DNA from 3 places in the Glutamicibacter sp. 2E12 genome. Region 3 is predicted to be linked to each of the others. Evidence: riboswitches for the same ligand, from Rfam matches in the RefSeq annotation. Region 3 holds a riboswitch; each other region holds the start of a gene.

Region 1 (10,586 bases), 440 kb from region 3:
AATTCATTCCATTCTGTAGTCCTGAGGTACCTTCTGACTTTCTGCTCTACTTCAAGGAAGGCGTCAATAACGCCTGCAGCTGGCTTTAACTTCGCGAGCTGCGTGGGGATGTCGTCTTGTGGTTGGGTAGTGATGAGTGCGGTATGACCAAAATTATCGACTTCCTTAGATAAATCTTCGACAGCCGAAGTGCTCCAAGACGCTTCAATCAATGGTGTCTTGAGGCGCTCCATATTTGGCATACGATCTTTAATGGAATCTAGGATACTCGCGACCCCTTTGCGGAATACTAAAAGTAAAAAAGCGAGGGTCACAGGCCAAGCAAGCGAAGCAACTAAAGAAGAAATGAGAACGAATAGATCAGGCCAGAGGGCAGGCGATAATGATGGTATCGGAATGAATATCACATGTAGAGCTTAGAATAATTCCGATTTATATGCATTTGTCGAATTCTCTGATCCATTTCAGTAGTAAAAGTGTCATTATTGTCGCCCATATTGGAGCTAGTCGTAGACTGTTGCAAGTCTCGTATTTTGTGACGAGTACTCAGACTGACGACCTATTTGCAGCGTATTGAGTTGGGGTTTCGGAATCTGACGCACTTTATCGCACGCTCGCCACTGGAAGAAGGTGGGTTTGGAGGGCATCTGAACTCTGAATCCTTAAGATCCCATAAACCCCTGTTCAATATGTCAACTAGGTCAATACTGCTCGGATGCCGTACTTGGTGTGGCATCTGTTAGTTACGGGCTCGTTAGCATACGCGCACGGGGCATCGAATTGTATGAAATAGTGCTGAATATCGTGCCGCCATTAGGAGGTCTGCTGTTTCGAACACTGTTCGTTCTCATAACTGATGCTCTTTCCCTATGGGCGTGAACAGACTGCCGTCCCATGCGGTTTAACGCCACCGGCAAAGTAGCCATCGAGTAAAACCTCATAGGAACATTAGCCTTGCGATCTAGCTCAGAGCGCGAGCTTGGAATGCTCATCGAGCTGATACCAGGCACGGTTGTGATAGACCAAACCGTCGCTGGGCTGGCCAGGTTCGCTGTCGCGTTCAATGTGCGACTGGAGCGCCCGGGCCACAAAAACCGTGGACGTGCCAGCCTGGACTCGCTCAATGGCCTCGCAACGAACCCAGGCCCGGACGCCATCAAATACCGGTTCGCCGGTGCTCAGCCTTGACCACGTTTGCTTCTGTGCGAAGCGATCGATGCCACTGGTTGCCCCTAATTTAGCCACCTCGATGTCATGCGCATCCAAACTGTGAACGACAAGAGAATTTGCTCGGGTGAGCACTTTGGCCGCCGAGGATAAGGCAGAAATCGAGAAGACGAGCAATGGCGGATCAACGCTGATCGATGCCACGGACGTTGCCGTGAGGGCAACAGGGCCGTCTCCGGCATCAGCGGTAATCAGGCTGACGCCGCCGGGGTGCCCGCGGAAGATCGCTTTGAAGTCTTCCGCGGGCAACGAAGGTGTCGCCGATTCTGTCACTTCAGACGCGGGCACCAACAAGCTCCTCGCGCAGGATGTCAGCCCCTGCGCTGAGTGCGCTGAGCTTGGCCAGGGCAACGTCGCGACGGAATGGAGCCATGCCGCAGTTGGTGCTGGCGATCAGCTTGTCCGCATCCACAAATTCGAGTGCGTTGCGCAGGGTCTGCGCCACTTCCTCGGGAGTCTCCACAGCATTATTGGCCACGTCGATAGCTCCGAGCATCACTCGCTTGCCGCGCACCAATTCGACGACCTCTAGCGGGACCTTCGAGTGGTGGGACTCCAGCGAAACAGTGTCGATGGAGGAAGCCTGCAACAGCGGGAAGGACTTCTCATAGTGGCGCCACTGGGCTCCGAGGGTGGCCTTCCAGTCATTGTTCGCCTTGATGCCGTAGCCGAAGCAGATGTGAACAACTGTCTCGGCTTTGAGCCCCTGGCAGGCGCGCTCCAGTGCGGCGATGCCCCAGTCGGCCACTTCGTCGAAGAAGACGTTGAAGGCAGGTTCGTCGAACTGGATGACGTCCACCCCGGCGGCTTCCAGCTCGCGGGCTTCTTGGTTCAGGATGGTCGCGAATTCCCAAGCCAGCTTTTCGCGGCTGCGGTAGTGCGCGTCGTACAAGGTATCAACCATGGTCATCGGGCCAGGTAGGGTCCACTTGATCTGCTTGTCGGTGCAGGAACGGAGGAACTTCGCGTCTTGGACAAAGACCGGCTTTTCACGTTCAACGGCACCGACGACGGTGGGGACACTGGCGTCGTAGCGGTTGCGGATGCGCACGGTCTCGCGTTTTTCGAAGTCGACGCCGCTCAGGTGCTCAATGAAGGTCGTGACAAAGTGCTGTCGGGACTGCTCGCCATCGGAAATGATGTCGATGCCGCGCTGAGTCTGTTCAAGAACCGCAGCACGCATGGCGTCCTGTTGGCCTTCGCGCAATTGCGCGCCTTCAAGCTTCCATGGTGACCAGAGCTTTTCAGGCTCGGCAAGCCATGAAGGCTTGGGCAGGCTGCCGACAATTGACGTGGGGATAAGCGGGGAAGTCATGGGATATCTTTCGGGATCTTAGGCGACAGGAGCCGGGTAGGAAGAAGACCACTGAGCGAGCAGCTCGCGATTCGGAATAATGAAATGCTCTTCGGTGAACTTCCCTTGGATCTTGCCTAGCTGGGTTCGTTCTTCGCGGTCATAAAAAACGCGGGTGGGGGAGAAATCCTGGGCGCCGAGACTCGGGTGGTACACAGCAGGCGCTCCTGAGTTGGCGTTGTAGATCTCGGGGCGGTAGATCTTCTGGAAGGTCTCCATGGTGCTGATCAGGCTGATCAGCTGCAGATTGGTGTAGTCGTTGAGCAGGTCACCGCGGAAGTAGAACGCCAGCGGTGCCACGGCACCTGGCGGCATGAAGTAGCGGACGCTCAAGCCCATTTTCCCGAAGTACGCATCGGTCAATGAATTTTCGTCCTGCTGGTATTCCAAACCGAGCACTGGATGGCTGTTGCCGGTGCGGAAATAGGTCTTGGAAGTCGAGACGCTGATGCAGATCACCGGCAGCTGGGCAAAACGTTCACGGTATGCCTGTGAGTTCAAAAAATGTTGGAAGAGCTGTCCATGGAGATCACCAAAATCTTCTGGCAGCACCGGAGCTCCGCTGTCATTACATGAGGCTGGAAGCACTACGCTGAAGTCGTAATCGCGGACATAAGAAGAAAAATTATTGCCGACTATTCCCTGGGTTCGAGTGCCTAGTAGTTTATCCACGATCGTGGTTTCAAGGACTTCTAAAAGGGGAAACTTCTGGTAGTTATTATCGGCAGTGAAATGCACATTGGCAGAAATGATTTCCAATTCCAGCGCATAGCGGTCTCCCTGGGGATTGTCCCAGTGAACCAGGGAATTGAAGCGGCGGTTGATCATTGTTAAAGCATTGTTCAGGTTCTCTTCGCGGCGCTCTCCACGCGCCAAATTGGCGAAGTTCGTGGTGGTGCGCGAATTTGTCGAAGGGGAGTAATTCTCGTCGAATTTAGTGGTGCTAATGCTGAAGGTCAACGCGTCTGCCATGATGGCCAATCTGTTTCTGAGGGGACCGTGGTGGGCCGAGGGGAAGTCGTTGCGTCAATCATGCAGGGTGATTCTTGATATCAGGTAACTCGATATAACTATGGATTGATATAGACTCTGGCTATGGTTCAGGGAACAAATGGCTTGACGCTGCAGCAGCTGCGCTATTTCGTGGCGGTAGCCTCCGAGGGGTCCATCTCGGCTGCCGCCGACTTGATTTACGTCGCGCAGCCCAGCATGTCGGCGGCGATGAAGGAGCTCGAATCGCGGGTGGGGCGCACCTTGCTGGTGCGCTCGGCCAGGGGAGTGACGCTCACCGCCGAAGGCGCAGAATTCCTGGGCTACGCCCGGCAGGTGCTCGAGCAGGTGGAGCTTCTTGAGCACCGCTACCTCGGCCGCCCTTCCGCCAGACGACTGCTGGGCGTCTCGACCCAGCACTACTCCTTTGCGGTGGATGCGTTTGTCCGGATGGTGCAGGCCAGTGGAGCCGAGGAATACCAGTTTTCGCTGCGCGAGACCCGCACCGAGCAGATCATCGAGGACGTGCGCACGCTGCGCAGCGACATCGGGATCCTGTACCGCAACGACTTCAACCGGAAGGTCATCGACAAGCTGCTGCGCGAATCGCGGCTGGTCTTCCACCCGCTGTTCCTGGCCGATCCGCACATTTTCATCTCGCGCAGCAACCCGCTGGCCACCCGTGACCAGGTCACCCTCGAAGACCTCGAAAACCTGCCCCGGCTGACCTTCGATCAAGGCGCGAACAACTCGTTCTACTTCGCCGAGGAAGTGCTCTCCACACGCTCCAGCCAGCGGGAAATCCAAGTCTCGGACCGTGCGACCATCTTCAACCTGATGATCGGCCTGGGAGGGTACACGATCTCCACCGGCATCATCAGCGACGAGCTGGATCCATCCATCGTTGCCATCCCGCTGGACATCGACGAGCGCATCGAGATCGGCTGGATCGATCACGCCGCGATCCCGCTCACCGACCAGGCTCAGCGCTACCTGCAAGAAGTCCGCGCAGTGGTGGCCAGCTTCGGGGTGGAAGTGCTCGGCTGAGCCGCCAACAGCGTAACCCCCGGTCATCGAGTGCCGCTCCATCGTCATAAACTTCCGGGAAAACCTTGAAAGTCTCGGGGTTTTTCTCATTTTGGTGCGTCATAAAGTGGCGCCAGCCACCGCGTCATCATGACAAGTGCACGACATATGAAGCTTGGCGGCCTTGTATGAAGCCGGCCGCCCGATAGCGCTTGCACCCCTCGCAGCCCATGGCCAACCATGGAAGAACAACAAACCATCAAGAGCGACTAAGAGATCTGGCTCGTTGACGTCGCAGCAACCATCGGGAAACCGAAAGGTGCTAATGCCAGGAACGATGGAGCAGTTCCGAACGCGTTTTTGCGCGTTGCGCTTCGTGTTGCCACACGACGCCAATCGGTGCACTCCCTCGCAGAGAATCGAGGAGGAGCTATGAGCCAAGGAACCGACGCGGTGCACGCAGGGTACCGCCCGAGCGGAGACTTCCGCCCGATGCTGCCGCCATTGCACAATTCTGCAGCCTACCAATTCCAATCGCATGCCGAAGCGATCGAGAAGTTCGCGCTGCGCCAGGCCGGCTTCACCTACTCGCGTACCGGCAACCCCACTGTCTCGATCCTCGAGCAGCGCGTGGCCGCGCTGGAAGGCGGGGCCCAGACGGTAGCCACCGCTACCGGCCAGTCCGCCGTCGCCCTGTCCCTGCTGGCCCTGACCCAGGGACCCAAGCACATCGTGGCTTCCTCCTCGCTCTACGGCGGCACCGTGGACCTGCTCACCGACACCTTCGCCGACTTCGGGATCCGCGTCAGCTTTGTCGACCAGGCCGATCCTTTGGCTTGGGCTGCGGCCATTGAGTCGGACACCCGGGCGTTCTTCCTGGAGTCGGTCTCCAACCCGCTGTGCACCGTGGCCGATATCCCGGCCATTGCGGCGATCGCCCACGAGCACAACATCCCGGTGGTAGTGGACAACACCCTGGCCACCCCGCTGAATGTGCGCCCGCTGGAACTCGGTGCCGACATCGTGGTGCACTCGGCCACCAAGGGCCTGGCCGGACACGGCTCGGTGCTCGGTGGGGTCGTGGTGGACTCGGGGAAATTCGACTTCTCCGATGCCGCCCGCTGGCCGCAGATCGCCGCCCCGCGGGTGCGTCTGAACAACACCTCGCTGCTTGAGCGCCACGGACCGGCCGCCTACGCAATGCTGGTGCGCTCCAAGTTCCTGCACGATCTGGGCCCGACCCTGGCCCCGGCCAGCGCCCAGGGAATCCTGGCCGGAATCGAAACCCTGCCGGTGCGCGCCGCCCACGTGCAGCGCAGCGTCACCAGGCTGATCGACGCGCTTGCCGAGTATCCGGGCATTGCCGCCATCCACCACCCCGCGCTGCCCGAGCACCCCAGCCACGAGCTGGCCCGGGCGCTGGCGCCGAAGGGCACCGGCTGCGTGCTGGCCATCGAGCTGGCCCACCCGGCCCTGGTTTCCCCGGTGATCGACGGGCTCAAGCTGATTTCCCTGGCCGCGAATGTGGGGGACACCCGCACCATGGTCTCCCACCCGGCGACCATGACGCACTGCCGGCTCTCGGAGCAGCAGCTGGCCGACGCCGGCCTGAACACCTCCACCCTGCGCCTGTCGGTCGGTCTGGAAGACCCCGCCGACCTGCTCGCAGATATCACCCAATCGCTGGATCTTGCATTGGCCGCAACCCAGGCCACCGCCGGCACCAAGGAAGTGAGTTTCGCATGAGCGGCTTCAACACCCTCGCCGTCCACGCCGGCCAGCACAAGGACCCGCACACCGGTGCGGTGATCCCGCCGATCTACCAGACCAGCACCTTCATCCAGGACGGCATCAACGTGCTGCGCGCCGGGCACGAATACTCGCGCGGCTCCAACCCGACCCGCAACGGGTTCGAATCCCAGCTCACCGCGCTGGAAGGCGGCGCCGCCGGCTTCTCCTTCGCTTCGGGGATCGCGGCCGAAGATGCGCTGCTGCGCGCGGTGCTTCAGCCGGGCGACCACATCGTGCTGGGCGCCGACGGCTACGGCGGCACCAACCGGCTGATCTCCAAGCTGCACGGCAAATGGGGGATCACCTCTTCGGCGGTGGACATCACCAACCTGGATGCGGTGCGCGCCGCGCTGCGCCCGAACACCGCGCTGCTCTGGGTGGAAACCCCGTCCAACCCGCTGCTGGGCATCGCCGACCTGGCCGGGTGGGCGGCCATCGCCCGCGAACACGGCGCCCTGCTGGTGGTGGACAACACCTTCGCCACCCCGTACCTGCAGCGGCCGCTGGATTTCGGCGCCCACGCAGTGGTCCATTCCACCACCAAGTACATTGGCGGGCACTCCGACGTGCTCGGTGGTGCGGTCATCGTGGCCGATCACCTGCACCGCGGGCAGAGCCTGGCCGAAGCCGTGGGCTACCAGCAGTTCGCCGGGGGAGCGGTCTCCGGTCCGCAGGATTCCTACCTGGCCGCCCGCGGGCTGAAGACCCTGGGCCTGCGCATGGAACGCCACGGGGCTACCGCCTCCACCCTGGCCCGCTGGCTCGATGACCAGCCCGAGGTCACCCGCGTCTACTACCCGGGACTGGAACGCCACCAGGGCCATGAACTGGCCAAATCCCAGTCCGCGGCCGGCCGTGGCTTTGGCGGGATCCTCTCGTTGCAGCTCTCCGATGAAGCCGCCGCCCGCGCCTTCGCCCAATCCATGGAGTACTTCCAGCTCTCGGTCTCCCTGGGCGGGGTGGAATCCCTGGTCTGCTATCCGCGCGAAATGACCCATGCTTCGCTGATCGGCACCCCGCTGGAAATCCCGGCCAACCTGGTCCGCCTCTCGGTGGGCATCGAGGAAGCCGACGACCTGATTGCCGATCTGGAACGCGGGCTGGCCGCGGCCGCGAAAGCAACCAGCGCGGACAGCATCCAGCACCGCAGCCTGGCCACAGCCTGACCTAAGGGCAAGTGGATTGAAACATGCCGTGTAAGGAGGACACTGACATCGGCGAACTGCCGATCCTAGTCTCCGCCTGCGATTACCCAATTTTGAAGGTCTGCCACGAAATACTGGTAATCAGATTCGGAGATTCCTCGGAGCTGTGGCCGAGTCGGGGACTGCGATATGTAGTAATGCCGTTGATGCTTGACTTTCAGGCTCACTCTCACGCTTTTCTAAGGTCCGTCCTCAGCGGTGGGAAGTTTAGGGATTTCAGCACACCGGTCTGCCAAGACCCGTAACCGGGGATGGCGAGTGATTGCCTGAATCAATTTCTCATCCGGGATTCTCAATTCCGAGAGGGCAGCGAGGTAGGTAATCAGATGAACAGAGTCGGAAATGATTTTGAGCTGGTAGAAGTTACTGATGTCGCGGTGCTTCTTCGTTCCGCCATGGGCGACGTGATGCCGTGCCCATACGGCCCAATCGACCCACTTTTCGACATCGAGTTGGAGTTGTGTTTTGAGCTCTGCCGGGAGCTTGTCATGCAATCTGATCAGACGGTTTTTCAACTCAGTATTTTTTCCTCCGTCAAGGCACCAGGTATCGAACCCCTCAGCGGCTGCGAGAACTTGGCTTAAATGCTCTTCTACCATGAGTGGCGAGTGGCCGATGAGTCCAACTACCAAATTCCACGCATACTGCGCCTGTGCTCCAGAGGTTAGCCGTTGCCAGGCCTCCAAGAAGTTACCAAGCGACACATCGTTGAAGGTGAAGACGGTGCCACCAGCCTCGGTGTAAAGATCCGGTTCGCTTTGATGTCCCGTATAGCACAAAAGGGAGACTTCTTCACCGTCAACAGTCTGCGCCTTGATCGACTCGACACCGCTCGTATTGAACGTCGCCAGACTCATCAGGCCCAAGAGCGGGCTGGTTCTGTGGAGTAGCTCCTCAGCAGAACTGGACAAATCATCGATGAGTGCAACTTCTGCATCGGCACTGGCGAAAAGCTCGATACTTGCCCCACGACGCCGCCGGTTTGTCATGAAGCTTAATTTCAGAGCAGGGTCAGCTTCGGTTGCTGGAGAGATCCAAGGTCGTGTTGCATACGTATTGATGCTGTAAGTCGTGTCCGCTATTGAACCTGTGGCCCAACCTGCCCGATAACCACCAATTACTGGCAGCGTGAATGGGCAGAGGTAAGTCCCGTCCTCCTGTTTTTCGCCCGGATGCTCGACTCCCTCGATCTGTGTCCACAGCGGTGCACCGAATCGTCCGTCGCTTGTTAGATAGTAGAGATTATCAAGCGCGACCCTGAAGCTGCGAAACTCGCGGCAGTCGGCGGAGGCCACATGCGCGCCAACGCAGACCCACGAGGAGTGCCAGAATTCTTCTTGGATCTGACTTCCCATTTTTGCCTTGTAGCTTCTGCGTTCTGCACCCCATATGCAGACTTTTTTCCCAGAATCGAGCTCGCCATAGATTGTGCTTGGCAAAGTGTCGCTTTCGAATTCACGGCTACGCTGGAACCATTCGTTGGCTTGCTCTTTCTGTGGCTCCGGAGGGAGCCCTCCAATGAGTTCCAGATCTGCACCTGAATTCTGACTCCAAGTAATTATTCCGGGCACGCGATTAGCTGGTGATTCAGGAAAGTAAAACCAGCCCTTGAGCCGGTGGTCATCGCTTGTCTTCATGGTACACAGCCTAGCTGCTGCAAACATCACTCGAATATTGATCTAAAGTGACGCTGATTGATTTACCATATTGGGCGGACAATCGCTCCATCAGGGGTGGACACTACGTCACTGGTTATAAAGCTGAAAATTGAGTTTCTCCGTAGGTTCGGAGCGTTCCGACATAGATTGGATAGATCCGCTGTGGAGTCAAGTGCCGGAATCTTTTTATCTACTCAAATCGACGGCATCGGAAGCCGCGAGGGCATTAGGAAAATAGGGGTGCCCATGGAATGTGAAGAGGTTCTCGTGACAGCACTAAGCCGCGGTGAGCCCCTGGTCGTTCAAGGCCAACCAGCACTCAGGTACAGACTGAACTGCGAAGGGAGGGTCCTCATAACTGAGAATATTGTTGAAAGACTAGGTATCCAGTTGGTGGGTGAGGCGGCCTGAGCGCCGTAGATTCGCGAAGAAGGCGATGCACAGACCCAATTTCATGTCGTATCATTACCATTTGCCGAACATGCCAGGTTTAAGAAATCGAGCAACACTGAACTGGCCAGTCTGATAAATATTTGAGCCAACCTGGATGCCAATTACAGGAAGGGAACCAACCGAAGTACTTGCATGAGTAGCCGTGCTCGATGGGCAGGTAACTGAGACCCTGAGTGCCATTGTCGTTCCAATCAGTACCAAGGCGGAGTTCCGTTCCTTAGGGTCCTTTATTGAGGCACCGCAAAATGACTGGGCTTCCATCGCAACGCAGAAGTTCCCCTCGAATCCGTGGATTCTGCGAGAGGAGCTGTCCATGGTGGCGGTGCTGGATCGGACCGAGCGTTTCAGCACCATAACTGGCGAGCTGTGGCTGCTCGTGGAGCCCGATTCGGGCAGCCGGCCACACAAATCAGGCGTTGGCTTCCAGATGCTTCGCTGCCAGCACGAGGTAGTGGTCAGCATTGGTCTTCAAGCCGGCGACTTCCTCATCGCTCAGCTCGCGGCGGACCTTGGCAGGGACACCGGCAACCAGCGAACGCGGCGGAACCTGCGTGCCTTCCAGCACCAGTGCACCGGCAGCAACCAGCGACTGCTCGCCGATGAGGGCACCGTTCATGACGGTGGCGCTCATGCCGATCAGGCAGCCATCGCCCACGCTGGCACCGTGAACCACTGCCGAGTGGCCTACCGAGATGCCCGCACCCAGGGTGCAAGGAAAACCTTCATCAGCGTGCAGCACGACGTTGTCCTGCAAGTTGGTGCCTTCGCCTACGCGAATCGGCGCTGAATCGCCCCGCACGGAAACACCGTAGAAAGCGCTGGAACGGTCAGCCAGCTCGACATCGCCGCTCAAGGTGGCGGTAGGTGCTACGAAAACGTCCT
Region 2 (10,586 bases), 320 kb from region 3:
TTTCCGTCGATTCCCGGCCGGCGGCCTGCTACCCGGCATCCGCCGAAGCGTTCCTGGGCGAACTCCGCCACGAGTCCATGCGCTTTCGGCGCAATGGCATGCCCTCGGCGTCCACCTTCGAGGTCCAGGGCCACGAAGTTGCGCTCTATCCCATCCTGTCCGGAACCACGATCCACGGATATCTCGGAGTTTCCGCCGGGCGCAGGCCGACCAAGGCCGACCGGCAGATCATCATGACGGCCTGCACGTTGCTCTCCTTGCGCGCCAGGCAACGGGAATTGGCTGCCAGCACGAATAACGCGCTCAGCTCGGCCACCGCAAAATTGTTGCTGCATGGCCAGCCCGAGGCGGCACGCCTGGTCGGGGAAGAAGCCGGATTGGGCAGAATACCTGTTCGTGTGCGAATCCTGCTGTACCGGGCAGGTGCCGATACCGATGCAGCAACCGCACTTCATGCGCTGCCCTCGCTGGCGCGCCCCGCCGCCTTGCCCGATGTCGCCGCAGCGGTACGCGAGTGCCAGCTTCACTATGAGGACGGCGCCGAACATTATTTGATACTTCCCGAACCCGCAGACAGTTCCGGCAATGGCGAGGCAGTGGCACCGCAGGCTGCAACCGCAACGGGCCCGATGGCGTGCGGGCGATTTGATTCCCCCGCACCCGAAGTCCACGCCGTACTCTCCCAACCATTGAACTTGGCCGAGATCCCTGCCAATTTGCCTGCCCTGCGCCAAACGCTGGACGCTGTCCCGTTCGGGACCATGGCCTGCGGCGCCCCGGGCTTCGATGCCAGCGCAGAGACCTGGGTCAAGGCCCTCGCAGCGTACGCGCGCGCCGATCTGCTCTCCGCGGTCACCTCCTACCTGCGCCATCGCGGCCATTGGGAAGAAGCCTCCCGCGAATTGGGCATCCACCGAAATTCCTTGCGCCACCGCATCACCGTGGCCCAGGAATTGCTTGGCGCCAATCTCGATGATCCGGATGCCGCCGCCTCGCTCTGGCTGGCCCTGCGCCGGGCACAGAAATAGGCACGCCGCAGTCTCTGCAATAGCCAGATCCCGCGGCGTGCCCCAGGTGCAGCCGTCAGCCCTTGAGCCGAGTCCGGCTATCGTGCGGCGCACTGGCGCGTCGCGTTGCTGCGGCGTCCGGGCCGGTGGCACCGAGCTTGGCTTGCTGGCGGATGCTCAGCTTCTGCAGCAATTCCTCTTCCGCGAATTCGCCCGGCGCAATCCCGCGTGGCACCCGCAGCAAGAAGGCCATGCCCAGGATCCACCAAGCGGCGAAGAGCAGCCACGGCTGCCACCCGATGGCCGCCGGCATTCCCGGAAGATACAGCGAAATCAGGCCGGCGCAGAAGACCACCGACAGTACGCCGATGACCTTGCCGCCGTTTCCCGCACCGCCCACGCGCAGCGGGCGTTGCATCTGCGGTTCGCGCTGGCGCAGAATCAAGAACGCCACGCCCACCAGCAGGTAGGCGATCACGATCGACGGCGAACCGGAATCCACCAACCATCCGAGCATGGCGGTGCCGAAGAATGGAGCCAGAATGGAGAGGCCGCCAATGAACAGCAGTGCATGGCTCGGTGTGCGGTGCTTCGGATGCAGGTAGGCAAACCAGCGTGGCAGCATCCCGGAACTGGCCATCGCGTACATCAGTCGCGAAGCACCCATCAGCAACGAATTCCACGAGGTGAGGATGCCGGCAATGCCGCCGGCGATCAGCACCTTTGACATGATTTCGGAATTGAACAGTGCCCCCATCGCGTCGGCAGTGGCAAGTTCGGATCCGGAAAGCGCCGAAGCGCCCATTCCCGAGGCGGTGGCCAGGATGATCCCCACATACCAGGCGGTGGCGATCAGCACCGAAATCACCACGTACTTGCCAATTTTTCGCGGGGCGATGTCGCATTCCTCGGCGGACTGCGGGATCACGTCGAAGCCGACGAACATGAACGGCACCACGATCATCACGCCGAAGAAGCCGGCCACCCCGTTTTCGAAGAATGGTTCCATATTCCTGCTCTCGCCCCCGGTGAATGCGCCAGCAAGCAGCATTGCGCCGATGACGAAGAGGAAGAGCACCACGAAGGTCTGCACTACACCGGCGGTCTTGATGCCCCGGATGTTAATCCAGGTGATCGCTATCGCACCGGCGACACCGACCAGCGCCCAAGTCAAGTAGACCTCTGAGCCAGCGATCTCCCATAATCTGATCTGCGAAAGCTCCGGGAAGAGATAGAGCACGGATTTGGGCAGTGCCACTGCTTCAAAGGCCACGATCGCAATGTAGCCGCCGACGATGGCCCACGAACCGGCAAAAGACCAGCGGGCGCCCATGGCGCGCAGCAAGTAGTTGTGCTCACCGCCTGCTTTCGGCATGGCCGCAACGAGTTCGGCATAGGTCAGGCCAACTACCGCCATGATGCCACCGCCAACCAGCATAGCCAGCGTGGCTCCCAGCGGACCGGCGGTGGTAATCCAGTCGCCGGTGAGCACGACCCAGCCAAAGCCGATCATCGCGCCAACGCCTATGGCCAAGGCATCCCAGCGGCCGAGGACCTTCTTGAGGCCTGGTTCTGCGGTGTGGTTCTTCGCGGTTTTTCCTGACATGGCAACCCCTTCTGGAAAGTTGATCAGGATCACACTATGCAAAATCGCGCCAAAGGGTATTGGATGTTTTGACTACATTTCAGGCTATTCCGCCCAAATCGGAAGGCTAGGCCTCACCGGAGCGCTTCTTGCTGGCTTTCACCAGCGCGCGATCGACCTCATGAATGCCCAGGCAGAAGCCTGCGGACATTACCAGCGATTTGATCGTCAGTTCAGAAAGGTCATCGGCTACGTACACCAGCTGGATCGGTCCGGCCAGGATGAGCAGGACACCGGTCCACAGCACATACACCCACGAGGTGCGCGCCTGCGCCATCAGCGGGAAGCGTGCACGTCGGCGAATCGTTCGCACGCCAATGGTGACAATGACGACGGCCAGAATCGCTGCGCCAATGAAGAAGAAATTGCGTTGGGTGCGGATCCAGGTCAAGGTGGTGCCAATAAGAACGCCGAAAAGTATCGAAGCCCACCAGCTGATACTGCGCAGTTGATCTTGCGCAGCGGTTGGTTCGCCTGTCCTCACGCCTCTCCCATCACTCATCGTTCCGAGCGCCCCGAAACAACGCATCGTTCCTAGAATACGCGGTTCATCTCCCCGCAGACGAACGCGCAGCCGCACCGCTCATGCCGTGCCCTGGCAGCAGGCGCATGGGCTTGGCGTCATGAGAGGATCAGCGTCCAGGTAACCACAGCTACCTCATCAGAATCGTTTTCCCAGCTATGCGGTTCACGCCCGGGGAAGGTTATCGTATCGCCTGCTTCGAGTTCTACGCGCTGATCTGGCAATACCAGGATGAATTTTCCCGCGATCACGTGCAGCACTTCCAGCTCGCAATCCACCGAATACAGTTCTGCTTCACCGGTGCCCTTGGGCGCAATCTCAGCGCGAATCATCTGCACCCGCTTCTCGCTGCGTGGCGTAACCAGCTGCTCCGTGATGCCGTCGCCGCCCAGGGAAACACGGGGAGCCTGCTCCAGGCGGACCAGTTTCGTTTCTGGAACCTCGAAGAGGGTACCTACTTCCATGCCCAGCACTTCGCACAACCGCAAAAGGGTCGAAACCGAAGGGCTGGTCAGGTCGCGCTCGACACGTGAGAGGAAACCTTTGGTCAGTCCGGATAGCTCGGCGACCTGGTCAATGGTCATGCGCTGGGTCTGGCGCACCCCGCGCAGCCTCGCACCGATGTTGATCGCAGCACCGGTTGGTTCAACTGGCAAGGTTTTCATCGTTTGGCTCCATCGACGTTTTTTGCAGCAACTACAACCGCAACCACTTTGGCTTCAAGGCCTGCGGGGCAAGTTTACCAATGGTAAACACACGGCGCCCCTACCGCGGACCCACCACGGTCACTAGACTCTGTCCATGGACAGCACCAAGGACAAGCTCTGCGGGTACCTGAACGACGCACGCGAGAATGCGATCTTCAAGGCAGAAGGCCTCGCCGAGCACCTGGCCCGCACCCCGCTCACCCCTACGGGCACCCATATCCTGGGTGTACTACACCATTTGGCGATCAATGAATACGAATATTTCGGCACCTGCCTCAAGCGCAAGGCCAATGACCGCTACGTTCGCGAGTTCATAGCTCCGCATGATCCCGACGCGGATTTCCTTCCGCCAGCAGACATGCGCGCGCAACAGCTGATCGGCCTCTATCGGAAAGCCATCGCCTTCGCCGATGAGGCCATCAGCACCCTGCCCCTGGTCAGCCCCGTAGAGGTACCGTGGTGGGGGCCAGCCGGGAATACCACATTGGATCACCTGCTCATCCATGCGCTCGCCGAGACCTCCCGCCATGCAGGGCATTTGGACATTATTCGCGAGCAGCTCGATGGCCGTGCTGGCTGGACCGCGCAACTGGATCTGCTGCCCGGCTACACCGCGGGGCAATGGGCCGAACAACGCGAGAAGCTGCAGCAACTGGCCAATGCCTTTGCCCCGGGCAGCTGAGCCGCAGTCATATTACGCATTCGGACTTCACCGCGCCCTGCCACCGGCGGTACCATCGGAAATGTTGCTTCACGAGACGCGGCGCCAAGCTCCGACTGGCCGCGCACCAACCCCAAGTTCATGGGTGGTTCGGATGAGGAAGCGGTCCGCGCATCAACAGGTGCACGGGCAAGAGCTCGCAAGAGAGTTGACGTCCCATGGCATATCCGATTCTGCCCGTCATCGACCGCCAGACCGGCCAAGTGCAGTTCAAGGCCGAAGGCCGCTGGCGCACCCGCTACGTTGCAGATCCGCTCAGGCTTGAACAGCTCATTGCCCGTTGCGCCCGCCGGCCGACCTATGATCCGGCCACTTCTGAATTGCAGCTGGTGCTGCCGGTAGCCGGAGATCCCGCGGGCAAGCGAATTGCTTTTAGCCTTGCCAAATTCCCAAGTGCAGGAGCCCTGACTAAACTGGGTGGTTGATCCGATCCACGGGTTTCATTGGAAAATCCATGTTCCAGGAGGGTCATCGTCGCGATGCCACAGCACCCAGAAACCGAACCTACCAAAGCGCAGATCCAGCGATGGCGCAAGTATCTCGCAGATGAAGTCGCCGAAGGCTCCATCTACCGGGCCCTCGCGGAAAAGAAAACCGGTCAAGAACGGCAAATCCTGCTGGGCCTTGCAGAGGCGGAAGCCCGCCACGAATCCCACTGGCGCGTCCTGCTCGGCGAGCATTTCAAGGAAGTCCGCCCGTCGCTGCGACGCACCATGCTGCGCTTCCTGGCATTGCATTTCGGTTCGGTCTTCGTGCTGGCCATGGCCCAGCGCTCCGAAAGCAGTTCGCCCTACCGCGACGACAAGGACGCCACCGCGCAGATGGCGGCCGACGAACAGGTCCACGAAGAGGTCGTCCGGGCGCTGGCTACAGCAGGCCGTGCGCGCCTTTCGGGCAACTTCCGCGCTGCGGTCTTCGGCGCCAACGACGGGCTGGTTTCCAACCTGGCGTTGATCATGGGTATCGGTGCGACCGGTGTTTCAGCGACCTTCGTGCTGTTCTCCGGTGTTGCCGGTTTGCTGGCCGGCGCACTGTCCATGGCAGCTGGCGAATACGTCTCGGTGCGTTCCCAGCGCGAGCTGCTGACCGCCTCGCGACCAACCCAGGTCACGCTAACCGCCGCCCCGAACCTCGATCTGGACGCCAACGAGCTGGTGCTGATCTACAAGGCCCGCGGAATGAGCGATGAAGATGCAGCGCACCGGGCCGCAGAACGCATGGGCCTGTTCACCTGCGATTGCAACCCCGACTTCTCGTTGAACCCGGAAGGCCGCGGCGAAGAACTCGAGAAGGAGCACCAGGAACTGGGGTCGGCCACCGGCGCGGCGGCCACCTCGTTCATCCTTTTCGCTTCCGGCGCGGTCGTGCCGATCCTGCCTTATATCCTTGGGCTCTCCGGCATGACCGCGATCCTCGTCTCGGTAGTCCTGGTAGGCGTGGCCCTGATGATCACCGGAGGGATCGTGGGACTGCTTTCCGGTGCCTCCCCGCTCAAGCGCGGCCTGCGCCAGCTAGCCATCGGCTGGGGCGCAGCGGCCATCACCTACTGCTTGGGCCTGATCTTCGACGTCAGCATCGGATAGCAGCCTGCTGCGATTCGAATGCCGGTACAGCTTTGGCTGTACCGGCATTTTCCATGCCGTGCTCTAGCTGTTCTCCGGCCGCCGGGTACGCCGGCGCAGGGTTTGCATGCTCTGGATGAACTCCATCGCTTCTTCGGCGGTTTCCACCAGAGCAATCTTCTGTTCCATGACACGGTCCTTGGCCAGGGCCTGAAGCAGCGGCCAAGCAGGCAGATCCCTCGTCCAATAGTCCTTGCCGATCAGCACCATCGGCACCACGCGAGCACCGGTAGCGTAGTAGTTTTCGCAGGCATCCTGGAAGATTTCCTGCACCGTGCCGGCGGCCCCGGGCAGAACTACCAGCCCGCCGTTGGACTGCTCCAGCAAAATCGCTTCACGAATGGAATTGGTGAAGAACTTGGCAATCTGGGTGGCAAACAGATTCGGCGGCTCGTGGCCGTAGAACCAGGTTGGCACGCCCAGGGACTGCCGCTGGCTCGGGAAACGCTCCTTGACCATCAGCGCAGTTCTCGCCCAGCCGGTGCGCTGATGGATCGCATCTGGCGCTTCGGCCAGCATCTGCAATGCCGTAGCGACATCTTCTTGCCCGTAATCGGCCAGCCACGCACCGGCGTTGGCGGCTTCCATTGCGCCGGGGCCTCCACCGGTGGCGACCGCGTAGCCGGCCCGGGTAATCATGCGCCCAAGCTCCAAAGCTTGCGCATACTGCGCAGTGCCCCGGCTCATCGCATGCCCGCCCATCACCCCGATAATCGGGGTTTCCTTGAACGTGCCCTCGTACACCGCCGAGACCAGCGCCTGGCCAATGTGGTGATCATGCAGGGTTCTTGCCAGCGCATTGCTATCGCTATCGGAATTCACCGCTGCATGCTGCTGGGAGTACGCGTAGATCTTCGCATCAGGCACTTGCTCGTAGGTCTGCGTCCGGATCCCCGAGTACAACTCATGCGGCGAATACAAGCCGCGAGCCACCGTCTCGAAGGGAAGCTCGTCCCCCGAGCTCATGCACAGCCCGCCAGTGGCTTGCACGATCTGCGATCCTTGCGCGGAATACTGGCAATCGATGAATAGCGCTTCGGAAAGATCCAAGGATTCCAGCACGGTATCCCGTTCGCGCAGATCAACACGGTGCACTCGCCAGCCTTTTCCGCGTGCGCGGTGGGAAGCCAGCGCTTCGGCTGCGAGACGGTCGAATTCAACGAGCGTCGTTATGTTCACTGCGCGTGCTGGAAGGTAGGGCCACACTTGGGACATGCGTCAACGCTACGTCATAGATAGTGATTATTCACAGAAAGGCCCTTCAACTTTCGCGAAGGCCCGGAACGTGAAACGATGAGAGGATGATTGAATCTGTTCCACCAACCATTGATGCCCGCCACTTATTGGCTTTTCTGGGCAACGTTCCTTTCTTCTATGGAAAGAACCTGGCTGCAGAAGCAAATTCCGTGGTTGACGTGGAATTCGACGAAAGCACCCACCAGATCGAAGGCACCGTCACCGATTCTGGCGAAGAATATTCTCCGATGATCCAGGTCCTCATGGACGGTGGAGAGTGGAAGATCGAATCGTGCGAGTGCACCTGCGACGCACCGGGCATCTGCTCGCACATCGCGGCACTGGCTATTGTCTCCAACAAGATCGCTTCCCAGCCACGCCCCGTGCCTGCCCGGGAAGAGAAGCCGAACACAGTTTGGTCGCAGCAAATCGATTCATGGTTTGAAGAGTCCGAGCCGGGCCCGGCCGATGGCCTGCTTGGTTCGCAGCACGATCCGGTAGTGCCGATGGCGCTTCAGTTCCTGCTCTTCGATTCGAAGGACGCCACCCAGCAACAACAATGGATGCCGACCGGAACCATCCCGCACCCGACCCGCAATAAGCGCTTCCGCTTGGGAGTGCGCCCAATGGTTCGCAACACCGAAGGCCGTTGGGTTCGTGGCCAGCTTCGCTGGACCACCCTGGGCTTCAAGACCTACGGCTGGAACCTGCTGCGGGCGCAGCACCACTGGTTTACCCGCTTTGCCTCCATGGCGCGCAGCGACAGCCAGCTGCAGTTCAAGGTGGATGAAGACTGGCTGTTCCTGGACGAGTACGCTTCCGAGCTGCTCTGGCCACTGCTTGACCAAGCTGATGAGCTGGGAATTCCACTGATCACGACCCGATCCGAGCAGCGCGTGCGCATCGTTGCTCCAGCCAGCTTCAGCATGCAGGCCTCCCTGGATGAGCAACGGTTGCAATTGGACGGTGTCCTGCACATTGCAAACCAGGAACTCATTCTCGATCCGGAGGCACCAAGCGGTGTCATCGCCGAGCATGGTTTCTATGCCCAGTTGGCTCAGCCTGATGAGATTTGGCTCGCGCCAAGTGTTGAGCCGATTCCTGACGCGCACCGCCGCTGGTATGTTGACCGCCGTCCGGTCACCGTGCCTAGGCCGGAGATCAACGATTTCTTTGAATCCTCCTACCCGCGTTTGGCCCGCCGTTTCGAGCTGCGTAGCGTTAGCGACGAGCTGGAATTGCCTGCTTTGAAACCGCCCTATGTGCAGGCGACCGTGGTCTACAAGCGCGAATTCAACGAGAATAACGAACCGAACGACACCGCCGCGCTGGACTTCCAGATCCTCTACCCGGGGATCCCTGGCGACCAGGAAGTGTATGACCTTGAGGCCGAGGAACTGCTTCAGGCCGCAGTGCATGAAGTTTTCCTGGTCCATGAAGAAAGCGGCAATCCCAACTTGTCGCCGAAGTTCTACGCCCGCGATGACACCATCGATTTCGTCACCGAGATCCTCCCCGCGCTGGAACGCATTCCTGAAGTCAAGCTGGTTGAGAAGGGTACCCGGCCGAAATTCCGTCAGCTGCGTGAACTTCCTCAGCTGAAGATCAATGCCGTGAATCATGAACGGACCGACTGGCTGGACCTTGGCTTGCTGATCACCGTGGGCAACCACGAGGTTCCTTTCTCGCAGATCGTCGAGGCCATGAGCAATGGCCAGATGAAGCTGCGCCTGCCGGATAACACTTGGTTCTCGTTGAACCACCCCATGTTCGCCAAGCTCAAGGCGCTCGTTGACGAGGCGCAGGCAATGAATGACAAGCCGAAGGAGGGAGACCTGAAGCTTACGGTCTTCCAAATCTCATTGTTCGAAGAACTTGATGAGATGGCTGAAGGCATTGACGGCGCGGACTTGTTTATCGCACGCATGCGTTCACTGCTCAAGGTCGCTGAAGCCCACCACGCGCAGGTGCCGAACACGCTGAACGCCCAATTGCGCCCTTACCAGGTTGAAGGGTTCCACTGGCTCTCTCGCCTGTATGAAGGCGGATTCGGCGGAATCCTCGCCGATGACATGGGCTTGGGCAAGACCTTGCAAACGATTGCCCTGATTCTCCATGCCCACAAGCTCTGGGCCGATCCGCAGGCATGTGCTCAGCTGCCCGCAACCCAGCGCACCCGTCTGCCGTTCTTGGTCGTCGCCCCGAGCTCGGTGGTTTCGAACTGGGAAATGGAAATCAACAAGTTCGCCCCATCCCTGCGGGTAGTCAGCGTCGAGGGCACCTTGCCTTCGCCACGGCAGCTGAGGGAACTGGCCGAGAATTACGATGTCATTCTCACGACCTATACCCTGTTGCGTCTGAACGACGAGATTTACGAGGCGCAGCGCTTTGCCGGCTTGATCCTCGATGAGGCGCAGTTCGTGAAGAACAAATCCACCAAGGCCCATCGCACCGCGGTGAACCTGCAGACCAATTTCAAATTGGCCGTCACTGGTACCCCGATGGAAAACAACCTTTCCGAGCTCGGTGCTTTGCTGTCGCTGGTTGCTCCGGCATTGTTCCTGAACACAACACGCTTTAATCGCCAATTCGCCCGCCCTATCGAAGTGCTGGGCGACAAGGACACCCTTGCATTGCTGCAGCGTCGCATCAAGCCATTCATGCTGCGCCGCACCAAGGAATCCGTGGTGCTGGATCTTCCGGCCAAGCAGGAGCAACAGCTTCTGGTGCGCCTTTCCGAAGAACACCAGCATGTCTACGACACCCATCTGAACCGCGAACGCCAGAAAATCTTGCACCTGGTTGAAGATCTGGATCGCAACCGCTTCACCATTTTCCAGTCGCTGACCCATCTGCGCATGCTGGCTCTGGAACCTTCATTGGTGGATCCAGCGCTGTCGGACGTACCCGGTTCAAAGCTGGAAGCACTCTTCGACCAGCTCGATGATGTGGTGGGCGAAGGCCACCGTGCGCTGATCTTCAGCCAGTTCACCTCGTATCTGAAGGTGCTGGCCGACAAGCTGACCGAGCGTGGCGTGAAGTTCGTTTACCTGGACGGCAATACCCGCAACCGCGCCAAGGTCATCGAGCAGTTCAAGGAAGGCGAAGCTCCGCTGTTCTTGATC
Region 3 (10,586 bases):
GGACAGTGGCCACCTGGCAGCGCGCACTGGATAATTGGGGTTCGCAGAACCTGAAACAGGTTCTGCGGCCGGCAACCCAGATCGCTTCACGCGGCTTTGTCATCGACGAGACGTTCCGCGAGCAGACCCTGGACAACAAGGAACGGTTCGCCGCGTTCACCTCCACGAGCGAATTGTTCCTGCCCGGCGGAGATGCTCCGGAAGTCGGGAGCATTTTCAAGAATCCGGATCTCGCACACACCTACCGGATGCTGGCCAAGCAAGGCATTGATGGATTCTATGAGGGCGAACTGGCTGCCGACATCGCCCAAACGGTACAGGCGCCGCCAAAGAGCGAAGACACCACCCTCCCGGTTCCCGCAGGGCAGCTGGGCACCGCCGACCTGGCCGGCTACGAAGTGGTGGAGCAGGCACCGACAAAGGTGGACTACCGGGGCTACGACGTCTTCGGCATGGCTCCTTCTTCCAGTGGCGGAACGACCATCGGCGAATCTCTGAACATTCTGGGCGAATTCGATTTGCCAGCCATGGAAGAACCCGATGCCTTGCATCATTATTTCGAGGCAACTGCGCTCGCCTACGCTGATCGCGGCAAGTACGTCGGCGACCCCGCGTTCACCAGCGTCCCGACACGGACCTTGACGGACAAGTTATTCGGCGCGGATCGTGCCTGCGCCATTGATCCGGATCAGGCCGCAACGAAGCCGGTCGCTCCGGGCGACTTGGAAAACTATGATGGCCAATGCCCTGCGGCCACCAGCGAACCGGTAGTGGAGCAGGATACGGAGAACATCTCCACCACCCATCTGTCGGTCGTGGACCGTTGGGGCAATGCCGTTTCCTACACGTTGACCATCGAGCAGACCGGCGGCTCGGGCATGGTGGTCCCCGATCGCGGTTTCCTGCTGAACAACGAGCTGACCGACTTCTCCACGGTGTACGACCCGCAGGATCCGAACCGCATTGAACCTGGCAAGCGCCCGCGTTCCTCGATGGCTCCGACCATTGTCCTGCAGGACGGCGAGCCGGTGCTGGCCATCGGCTCCCCCGGTGGTTCAACCATCATCACCACGGTGCTGCAGACCCTGGTGAACCGCATTGATCTGGGCATGGACATCAGCGAAGCCATCGCCGCTCCACGTGCTTCCCAGCGCAATACGGCAGTGGTCACCGCGGAACCGGAGTTCATCCAAGTCCATGGTTCGGCGCTCGAAGCCTTCGGGCACAAGCTCGCGCCAGCTGGGGATTCCTTCACTCCGCAGGCGGAAATCGGGGCGGTTGAAGCGGTGGAAATCGCTGCCGACGGCACACTCACCGCCGCGGCCGAGCCCACGAGGCGCGGCGGCGGTTCAGCCATGGTGCTGCAGCCAACCGAATAGGCCCGCAGGCAGACGGCGGCCCCCGGCAACTTCATTCGAAGGTGCCGGGGGCCGCTGTCTGCTGCGCTAGCAGGCGATGCCCCTAGACCCTATGAGTAAGAGGTTTTTTCGCCAGGCCTCTTGCGGATCAGGGCCTCACGGTGCAGATTCGTGGATCATCCCCGAGAACGGCTCGGGGATGCCGACATGCAGCGGAGGCCCTGATGTTTACCCAGCGTACTGCGATCGGACTGGATGTGCACGCACGATCCATCCGCGCAACAGCCCTCGACACCCGCACGGGTGAAGTCCTCGAAGCGAAACTCCCCGGCGGGAACGAAGCCGTCACGACATGGATCAACGGGATCGCTGCCGACCACGGACCCGTCGCGGTCGCCTACGAAGCCGGTCCTACCGGATTCAGCCTCGCACGCACCCTCGCGGGCATGCACTACCCGGTGACCGTCGCGGCCCCGTCGAAGCTCCTGCGCCCTTCCGGGGACAAGGTCAAAACCGATGCCCGCGATGCCCTGCTGCTGGCACGACTGATCAAAGTCGATGAACTCGTGGCAGTGCGCGTGCCGACGCTCGCCGAGGAATCCGCCAGAGACCTCGTCCGAGCACGCGAGGACGCCAGAGTTGAGCTGATGATGTGCAGGCATCGGCTCTCGAAGCTCCTGCTGCGCCATAGCTTCATCTATGACGGCAGTACGTGCTGGGGCTCCAGGCATGAGGCATGGCTGCGGCGTATCAGGAAGAACGAGCTCGCGAGCCTTGGCACCGGAACGTTAGCGGCCTTCGACGCTGCCTTCGATGCGGCCACTTTCGGTCTTGCCCGGCGTGACCGGCTCGATGAGCAGATCAGCAAGATGGCTGCCGAATCCCAGTTCACTGCCGTGACCAACAGGCTGTGCTGCCTGCGTGGCATCAACACCCTGACCGGGTTCGCTCTCGCAGTCGAGCTCGGTGACTGGGATCGATTCACCGGCCGCACCATTGCGTCCTATCTTGGCCTGGTGCCCAGCGAATATTCCTCGGGGACCAGCAGGTCCTTGGGCGGGATCACGAAGACCGGGAACACCCATGCCCGCCGGCTGCTCGTCGAGGCTGCATGGCATCACAAACCGCGGTACCAGCCGGGGAAAACCATGACCGACCGGTGGGCCAAGGCATCGGCCCAGGCAGCGGCACGGGGCGATGCCGGGAATCGGCGCCTGAACCAGCGGTGGAATACCCTGGCCAGCCACAAGAAGAAGCACACCGTCGCGTGCACCGCGATTGCCCGTGAACTTGCCGGTTGGTGCTGGTCATTGGCCGTGATGGACGAATAATTCTGCAAGACTCGCCTCTCATATCATGCCAAGTGGAGCATGCAGCGTGAAGAGCGCATCAGCGGAAGGCCTATGAGCAGCATCCCAAGAGGTGCCACGCTCGATCCTAGACAAGCTGGTTGCTCTCGCCGAAACAGGGTCATGCGGTAACCAACCCGCGTATGTCAGACTGACCACGCGTCACCAAGACACGCCGCACCACCGGGTCGATCAGGGAGGTGAAAAGCACCCGCTCGGCAATCCAGCCGAGCGGGTGCTAACCCATGCCTACTTGACAATTACGGGCACATATCAGGCCTGCGCGGCCATCCGGTTGGAGATCTTGTACCGGGCTGCGCGGTGGGTGTCCTTCACGCGGTCGCCGGCGCCGAACATCTTGTGGCGCAGCGAGCCCTCGGTGTATTCGGTCTTGTAGACCCCGCGCGCCTGCAGCTCGGGAACCACGTACTCGACGATGTCCTCGAAGGTGCCCGGAGTGACAGCATAGGCGAGGTTGAAGCCGTCCACGTCGGTGTACTCCACCCAGTCGATGAGCTTCTCGGCTACCTCGGCGCCGGAACCGACGGAGACCGGGCCGAATCCGCCCACGCCGATCCATTCGGCCAGCTGGCGGATGGTCCACGGCTTGCCGGTATCGCCGCTGGCCTTCTTGAAGGTTTCCACCGAGGACTGGATGGCGTTGGACTTCACGTCGTCGCCGATGACATCGTCGGGGCCGTAGACGGACATGTCGATGCCGGTCCAGCCGGACAGCAGTGCCAGCGACCCCTCGATATCCACGTAGGAGCTGTAGTCCTGGAACTTCGCCTGGGCCAGTTCGGTGGTTTCGGCGGTAATGATGGTCTGCATGGCGAAGACCTTGATGTCGTAGCGGCCACGCCCGGCGGCCTCGGCAGCGTCACGGATCTTGCTGACCGCTTCCTTCAGCAGGTCGCGGGTGGGGCAATTGACGAAGATCGCTTCGGCGTTCGACGCGGCGAACTCGGTGCCGCGCTTGGAGGCGCCGGCCTGGTAGATCACCGGGGTGCGCTGGGTGGACGGCTCGGTGATGGCGATGCCCGGAACCTTGAAGTACTTGCCTTCGTGCTCGATCGGGTGCACCTTGGCCGGGTCGGTGTAGACGCCGGTGGCCTTGTCATTCTGCACCGCGTCGTCTTCCCACGAGCCTTCGAGCAGCTTGTAGACCACCTCGAGGTACTCATCGGCGTGGTTGTAGCGCTCGTCGTGCTCCATCTGGTCTTCCTGGCCCATATTGCGGGCGGCCGAGGGAAGGTAGCCGGTGACGACATTCCAGCCCACGCGGCCGTTGGTCAGGTGGTCCAGGGTGGCCAGGCGGCGGGCGAAAGCGTACGGGTGCTCATAGGCGGTGCCCGCGGTGACGCCGAAGCCGAGGTTCTCGGTCACGGCGGCCATGGCGGAAACCAGCATCATCGGGTCGTTGACCGGTGCCTGGGCGCCGGAGCCCAGCGGGGTGACGTTGGTGCCCTTGTACACGTCGTAGGTGCCCAGCACGTCGGCGAGGAACAGTCCGTCGAACTTCCCCTTTTCCAGCACCTTGGCCAGGTGCGTCCAGTAGCCCAGGGTGTTGTAGGTCGAGGCCTTGTCCTGCGGATGGCGCCACAGGCCCGGCGACTGGTGCACCACGCAGTTCATGTCGAATGCGTTGAATAGGATCTCGCGCTTGTTCTCGCTCATGGCTTTGCCCCCATAGGTCGGTAATCGTGGAAAGTTGCTGGTTTACGTCGCAGGCCCTCAAGCCCGCTGGGTCGAATCTTCGCCGGTGACGGACAGCCGCTGCGGCTGGACCCCGTTGATCTCGTAGTCCCCGACGATGCGCGCCTTGTAGATCGCCGGGTTATGGGTGGCGATGGTGCGCGCATTGCGCCAATGCCGGTCCAGGTTGCAGCCGCTTCTGGTGGAAGAGGCTCCCAGTGCGTCGAAGAGCTTGCTGGTCACGCCGATGGCCAGTGGCTGCACCACGGTTTGCGCGCGGTTGGCGGCCAGCTCGCATACGGCGTAGCGTTCCTCGTCGTTCAGTCCCGGATCGCCCAAGGCGGCTTCAACTTCAAGGACTGCGCCGATCACCACGGAGTCGGCAGCGAAGGACTCCGCGGAAACTTCGCCCACCAGCTGGAGGACCTGGGGTTCCTGGTATACCGGCACCCCGGTTCCAGTGGTGAAGATGCGGGTGCGTGCCTGCACCGCGTGACGCAGGTCGTTCAATGCGGCGCGGGCGATGCCTGCCTGCACGGCCATGAGCACCAGCTGGAAGATCGCCGCTTCGGAGTCATTGGTCTGCTGCGGCATGAAGCAATCCACCGGGACCTGGTGGAATTCGGTAGTGCCGGTTCCGGTGAGGCCCTGGCCGAACCCATCCCAGTCGTCGAGGATCTTGACGCCGCTGCGCTGGGTGGAGACCACGGCGATCTGGCGGCCGGCGAGCTCCGGGTGGGCCACGGCAACGGTGGTCCAGTCGGCAAAAATGGTGCCGGTGCAGTAGTACTTTTCACCGTCGATCACCCAGCGCCCGTCCACGGTGCTGGCCTTGGTGTTCAAGGTGCCCAGGGCGTTGCCACCGCGTTCGGTGTAGGCGTTGCCGATAATCTGCCCGGCAGCGATGCGAGCGACCCACTTCTTGCGCAGCTCTTCGTCCTCCAGCGCCAAGACGTTCTCGACGAATGCGATATGCGCACGCCACAGCTGGCCTACGTGGGAGTCCGCCTCGGACAGCTCGATGAGCAGACGGAAGACATCCACCAGCCGTGCGCCGTAGCCCCCGTCGGCAACGGAAAGGCGCAGCGCACCGAAACGCTCGCGATTCAGCAGGCCTACCTGCTCGAAAGGAAGCACGCGGTTCAAGTCGCGGTCCTTGGCTGTCGCGGCGATCTGCGCAAAAACGGGACGGAAAATTTCGGCCAGCCGGTCGTATTGCTCATCCGCACTTGGTCCGGGGGTGATTTTCAGCAATTGCCTGGTCGGCAGCTGTTCTTCAAACTTGTCCAGGTCCATTGTGGTGGCCTGCGAAGGGTCACTGAGCTGGTTGAAGTCCAGTCCGAGGGCATTGTGCGATTCACCAATAGGCATCAGGGTTCTCAATTCTTTCCATCGGTCCTGGCGGTAGCACCGTCCCGCTATTGGGGTGGTTGCTGCGGCGTCGTGGAGCCAGATCTCTCAGCCGCTCTGGATGGGTCGTAATTCATTTGTAACGGTAATAAACCGGCGTTTCCAACCCGCGAAGTCACATTTCGTCCCAGTGCCGGCAGTGCCCATCTTCAAATTTCACAGCCTAATCCGCGTCCTGCCGAAGATGAGTTGCAAAGTTTTGCTTAATGTCGAGCAAACCGGCCTGCAATAAAATAAATAACGAAATTTCTGGGCAATGTGACGTAGTTGTCGAAGATTTTTTCATATTACGCAAGATTTGCGTTCAAATCGTTCGACTCGTTGTAATGGACACGTAACCATCCCGAGCGGCCGAGAGATCTGGCTCCACGACGCCGCAGCAACCACCTTTGGAGTTTTGCTCTGCAGGCCGGTGCTACCGCCAGGAACGATGGAGATGAACATGACTCTTTCCTTTGCAGCGCCCGAGGCAGCTCCCGTTGCCTCAGCTTCAAGCGCCCTGGACGTGCAGTTCAGCAACGTGTCGCGAACCTTCACCACCAAGATGGAAAGCCGCACCGTTCTGACCGATATCAACCTGCAAATTCCAGCAGGTCAAGTCGTGGCCATTCTTGGAGCCAGCGGTTGCGGAAAATCCACGCTGCTGCGTTCAGTATCGGGCTTGGACCACCCCACCACCGGCACCATCCGCACCGGCACCCGCGAGGTCACCGGCATCAACGAGTTATGCGCCGTTGCCTTCCAGGAGCCCCGGCTGCTGCCATGGCGCTCGGTTCGCCAGAACATTGCACTGGGCCTGGCACCGGAAACCGATAAGCGCGCCGGCAACTCGCTGATCGATGAGTTGATCGAGCTGACCGGTCTGAGCCATGCAGCCAGCTTGCGCCCACGCGAGATCTCCGGAGGCATGGCGCAACGGGTTTCGCTGGCTCGCGCGCTGGCTCGGCGCCCGGGTGTATTGCTTCTTGATGAACCCTTCGGCGCCCTCGATGCGCTGACACGCTTGAAGATGCAGGATCTGCTGCTCTCGATTCACGCATCGTTCCCCACCACTGTTCTCATGGTGACCCATGATGTGGACGAGGCGTTGACTTTGGCTGACCGCGTGATTGTTCTGGGGCGAGGCGCTGGGCATAGTGCAGCGGGCGTCATCGAGGATCTGTCCATCTCAGCTGTGCATCCACGCCGGCATACCGATGAAAAGTTCGTTGCAGATCGCCTGCACCTATTGCGCCTGCTCGGCGTCGACCCAACCAACCATTAGTCCCGGCCACGCCGTGGGTCCCGAACCATTCGTCCCCTTTGCCTTTTCACCTACACCGCTTGCACGCACAATTCTAGGATTCTCCATGCTTTTGAACCGTCTCACCCGCCGCACTGCATTGTCCGCCGCCGCCTTGATCGTTGGCGCAGTTGCCCTGACCGGCTGTGCTGGCGAAAACGCTACAGCCTCCTCGGATGGTCAGACCCTGTCCATCGACTTTGCCACTTACAACCCGCTGAGCCTGGTACTCAAGGAAAAGGGATGGTTGGAAGCAGCCGCCAAGGAGCAGGGCGTAAATGTCGAATGGATCCAGTCCGCTGGTTCCAACAAGGCCAATGAAGCTCTTCGCGCCGACGCAATCGATGTTGGTTCCACAGCCGGTTCCGCTGCGCTCCTGAACCGTTCGAACGGTGCACCCATCAAGACCATCGCACTGTATTCGCAGCCGGAATGGGCGGCCCTGGTAGTGGATAAGGACTCGAAAATCGAGTCCGTTGAAGATCTCGCTGGCAAGACCGTGGCCGCTACAAAGGGCACCGACCCATACTTCTTCCTGCTGCAGGCGCTGGAATCCGCGGGCTTGAGTGAAGCTGACATCAAGCTGCAGAACCTCCAGCATGCCGATGGACGTACCGCCCTGGCCAACGGCTCGGTTGATGCCTGGAGCGGTTTGGATCCGATCATGGCCGCTGCCGAAAAAGACGGCGCGCAACTGGTTTACCGGAACTTGGATTTCAACACCTACGGTGCGCTGAACGCTCGCGAAGACTTCATTGAGCAGAGCCCCGAACTCGCCCAGCTCGTTGTCGATGCCTACGAAAAGGCTCGTGGCTGGGCAGCTGACAATCCCGAGGAAACCGCAGAAATCCTGGCCGACGTAGCAGGGCTCGAACCAGGAGTTGCTGCCACCGTCATTGAGGAACGCTCCAATCTGGACGTTCCGGCAGTTCCCGACGCCAAATTCACTGGAGTCCTGAGCAAGATTGCTCCCACGCTGGTCGCTAGCGGCGATGTCTCGGAGCAGGAATCCGTTGATGAAGCTCTGGAAACCCTCATCGATGACCAGTTTGCCGTCAAGGCAGACGCAACAAAGATCTCCGGAGAGTAACCAGCCATGAGTCCCTCTAACGTGGCTGGAACCCGCGGAAGCCAAACACCTGCCAAGCAGAAGGCCAGCATGGCCGCAACGATCCTGCGTGCCCCGAAATGGCTGCTTGCGCTGGTCTTGCCGCTGACCACCCTGGCTGTGTGGCAATTTGTCACCGTTACCGGAATCGTTGCTCCGTGGACACTGCCAACTCCGGGTTCAGTGGTTTCTGCTGCCATTGAGCTCTTCCAGGATGGCGAACTCGGAAAGCACATCGGCATCTCCACTCAGCGTGTTCTTCTCGGTTTCGCCTTCGGATCATTGCTGGGCTTGGCGCTGGGTGCGCTTGTCGGACTGTCCAAATTGGCAGATGCATTTCTGGGACTGAGCATCAGCGCCCTGCGTGCAGTCCCTTCCTTGGCTTGGGTTCCGCTGCTGGTGCTCTGGATGAAAATGGGTGAAGATTCCAAGGTCACACTCGTGATCATTGGTGCCTTCTTCCCGGTCTTTACCACCGTCGCCTTGGCGTTGCGCCATGTCGATGCCCACCTGGTCGAAGCAGCCCGCTCCTTCGGGTTGAAGGGATTGAAGCTGCTGCGCACCGTCCAGCTGCCCGCAGTGGTCCCTTCGATCTTCTCCGGCCTGCGTTTGGCACTAGCCCAAGCTTGGCTCTTCCTGGTCGCAGCCGAACTCCTCGGCGCGTCAATGGGCCTTGGCTTCTTGCTCACCGACTCGCAGAACAACGGCCGATTGGACCGCCTGATCATGACCATCGTGCTGCTGGCCGTCTTTGGAAAGATCACCGATGCCCTGCTGTCGATAGCAGAACGCTGGGCTATCAAGCGCTGGACCTGAAACCGGACCCGCTAATACCCGCTAGTACCCGCTAGTACCCGCTGACAAAGCTACCCCTCACCAAAGAAAGTTTGCGATGACCACCGAATTGGCAACAACCTCAACTCAAGTTTCAGAGGCAGCACGCCAGGAATTCTGGGACGAAGCGGCGAACCTCTTGGATTGGGACATCCCGTGGCACACCACCAGCCGCATCATTCCGGCCGATCCGGATGCCAAGCGCGGACCGGAAATTTCTTGGTACCTCGGCGGCAAGCTGAACGCCGCAGTGAACTGCGCCGACCGCCATGTAGCTGCGGGACGCGGGCAGAAGGTCGCACTGTATTTCGAAGGCGAGCCCGGAGACCGGGTAGCCGTCACCTACAAGAATTTGCAGGAGCGGGTCTCCCAGGCAGCCAACGCCTTGGAATCCCTGGGTGTGGTGAAGGGCGACCGCGTGGTCATTTACCTGCCGGTGCTCATTGAAACAATTGTCATCACCTTGGCTTGCGCCCGCATCGGCGCCATCCACTCGCTGGTCTTCGGCGGGTTCTCCGCCGAAGCGCTGAGGTTCCGCGTGGAGGACACCAAGGCAAAGGTCCTGGTCACCACCGACGGCCAGTTCCGCCGCGGCACTTCGGTTCCGGTCAAAGGCAACGCCGATGCGGCCGTTGCCGGCGAGAACGAAATCGAAAAGGTCCTGGTTATCCGCCGCACCGGCGACGAAATCCCGTGGACCGAAGGCCGCGACATCTGGTGGCATGAGGTGGTTGATACCCAGTCCACCGAGCACCACGCGCAGGCATTCGATGCGGAAACACCGCTGTTCATCATGTACACCTCGGGAACCACCGGCCAGCCGAAGGGCTTGGTGCACACCACCGGCGGGTACCTGACGCAGGCGGCCACCAGCTACAACCTGCTGTTCGCCAACCCGGACGAATCCCAGCGCGCCAAGGACGTGCACTGGTGCACCGCCGACCTCGCCTGGGTCACCGCGCATACCTACGAGATCTACGGCCCGTTGGCCAATGGCGTCACCCAGGTAATCTACGAGGGCGTCCCCAACGCCCCGCACCCGGGCCGCCACTTCGAGGTCATTGAACGCTACAAGGTCACCAGCTACTACACCGCTCCCACCTTGGTCCGCTCGTTGATGGGCTGGTTCCCGGACGGCATCCCCGCTCAATACGATCTGTCCTCGGTGAAGATCGGCGGCACTGTGGGTGAAGCCGTCAATCCCGAGGCATGGAAATGGTTCCGCCAGCAGATCGGCCGGGACAGCGAAGCAGGACTGCCGATGGTTGACACCTGGTGGCAGTCCGAATCCGGCGCGACCGTGCTTTCCCCCCTGCCGACCGATGGACATTTCAAGCCAGGCTGCGCCGCACGCGCGCTGCCGGGCATCTCGGTGGACATTGTTGACGATGGCGGCCTGAGCGTGCCGGCCAACCAGCAGGGCAATATTGTCATCACGCGCACTGGCCCGTCGATGGCCCGTACCGTATGGGGCAACCCGACGCGCTACTACACCAGCTACTGGGAACAATACGTAGAGCAGGGCTGGTTCTTGGCTGGCGACGGTGCCC

What was found. Region 3 has a riboswitch for S-adenosylmethionine ahead of ACP3TE_RS05875 (ABC transporter ATP-binding protein). Riboswitches for the same ligand answer to the same signal wherever they lie in the genome.
Region 1: linked by a shared signal. The riboswitch ahead of ACP3TE_RS03785 (O-acetylhomoserine aminocarboxypropyltransferase/cysteine synthase family protein) and the one ahead of ACP3TE_RS05875 (ABC transporter ATP-binding protein) in region 3 are both predicted to bind S-adenosylmethionine.
Region 2: linked by a shared signal. The riboswitch ahead of ACP3TE_RS04290 (hypothetical protein) and the one ahead of ACP3TE_RS05875 (ABC transporter ATP-binding protein) in region 3 are both predicted to bind S-adenosylmethionine.

The regions. Positions count from the first base shown of each region.
Region 1 covers NZ_CP188297.1:827,983-838,568, reverse strand. Annotated here, with positions in the region: gene ACP3TE_RS03810 (hypothetical protein) at 1-314, opposite strand, end outside; gene ACP3TE_RS03805 (flavin reductase family protein) at 967-1,515, opposite strand; gene ACP3TE_RS03800 (methionine synthase) at 1,502-2,542, opposite strand; gene ACP3TE_RS03795 (DUF1852 domain-containing protein) at 2,561-3,553, opposite strand; gene ACP3TE_RS03790 (LysR family transcriptional regulator) at 3,677-4,618, shown strand; SAM riboswitch class I at 4,851-4,941, shown strand; gene ACP3TE_RS03785 (O-acetylhomoserine aminocarboxypropyltransferase/cysteine synthase family protein) at 5,030-6,343, shown strand; gene ACP3TE_RS03780 (cystathionine gamma-synthase) at 6,340-7,554, shown strand; gene ACP3TE_RS03775 (HEPN domain-containing protein) at 7,773-9,230, opposite strand; gene ACP3TE_RS03770 (gamma carbonic anhydrase family protein) at 10,114-10,586, opposite strand, start outside.
Region 2 covers NZ_CP188297.1:938,985-949,570, forward strand. Annotated here, with positions in the region: gene ACP3TE_RS04265 (PucR family transcriptional regulator) at 1-1,028, shown strand, start outside; gene ACP3TE_RS04270 (APC family permease) at 1,084-2,613, opposite strand; gene ACP3TE_RS04275 (hypothetical protein) at 2,720-3,136, opposite strand; gene ACP3TE_RS04280 (helix-turn-helix domain-containing protein) at 3,274-3,840, opposite strand; gene ACP3TE_RS04285 (DinB family protein) at 3,977-4,564, shown strand; SAM riboswitch class IV at 4,632-4,745, shown strand; gene ACP3TE_RS04290 (hypothetical protein) at 4,762-5,028, shown strand; gene ACP3TE_RS04295 (VIT1/CCC1 transporter family protein) at 5,083-6,186, shown strand; gene ACP3TE_RS04300 (LOG family protein) at 6,250-7,440, opposite strand; gene ACP3TE_RS04305 (SNF2-related protein) at 7,527-10,586, shown strand, end outside.
Region 3 covers NZ_CP188297.1:1,263,642-1,274,227, forward strand. Annotated here, with positions in the region: gene ggt (gamma-glutamyltransferase) at 1-1,379, shown strand, start outside; gene ACP3TE_RS05860 (IS110 family transposase) at 1,583-2,689, shown strand; gene ACP3TE_RS05865 (LLM class flavin-dependent oxidoreductase) at 2,981-4,384, opposite strand; gene ACP3TE_RS05870 (acyl-CoA dehydrogenase family protein) at 4,442-5,773, opposite strand; SAM riboswitch class I at 5,789-5,880, opposite strand; SAM riboswitch class I at 6,148-6,249, shown strand; gene ACP3TE_RS05875 (ABC transporter ATP-binding protein) at 6,255-7,076, shown strand; gene ACP3TE_RS05880 (aliphatic sulfonate ABC transporter substrate-binding protein) at 7,162-8,184, shown strand; gene ACP3TE_RS05885 (ABC transporter permease) at 8,254-9,018, shown strand; gene acs (acetate--CoA ligase) at 9,095-10,586, shown strand, end outside.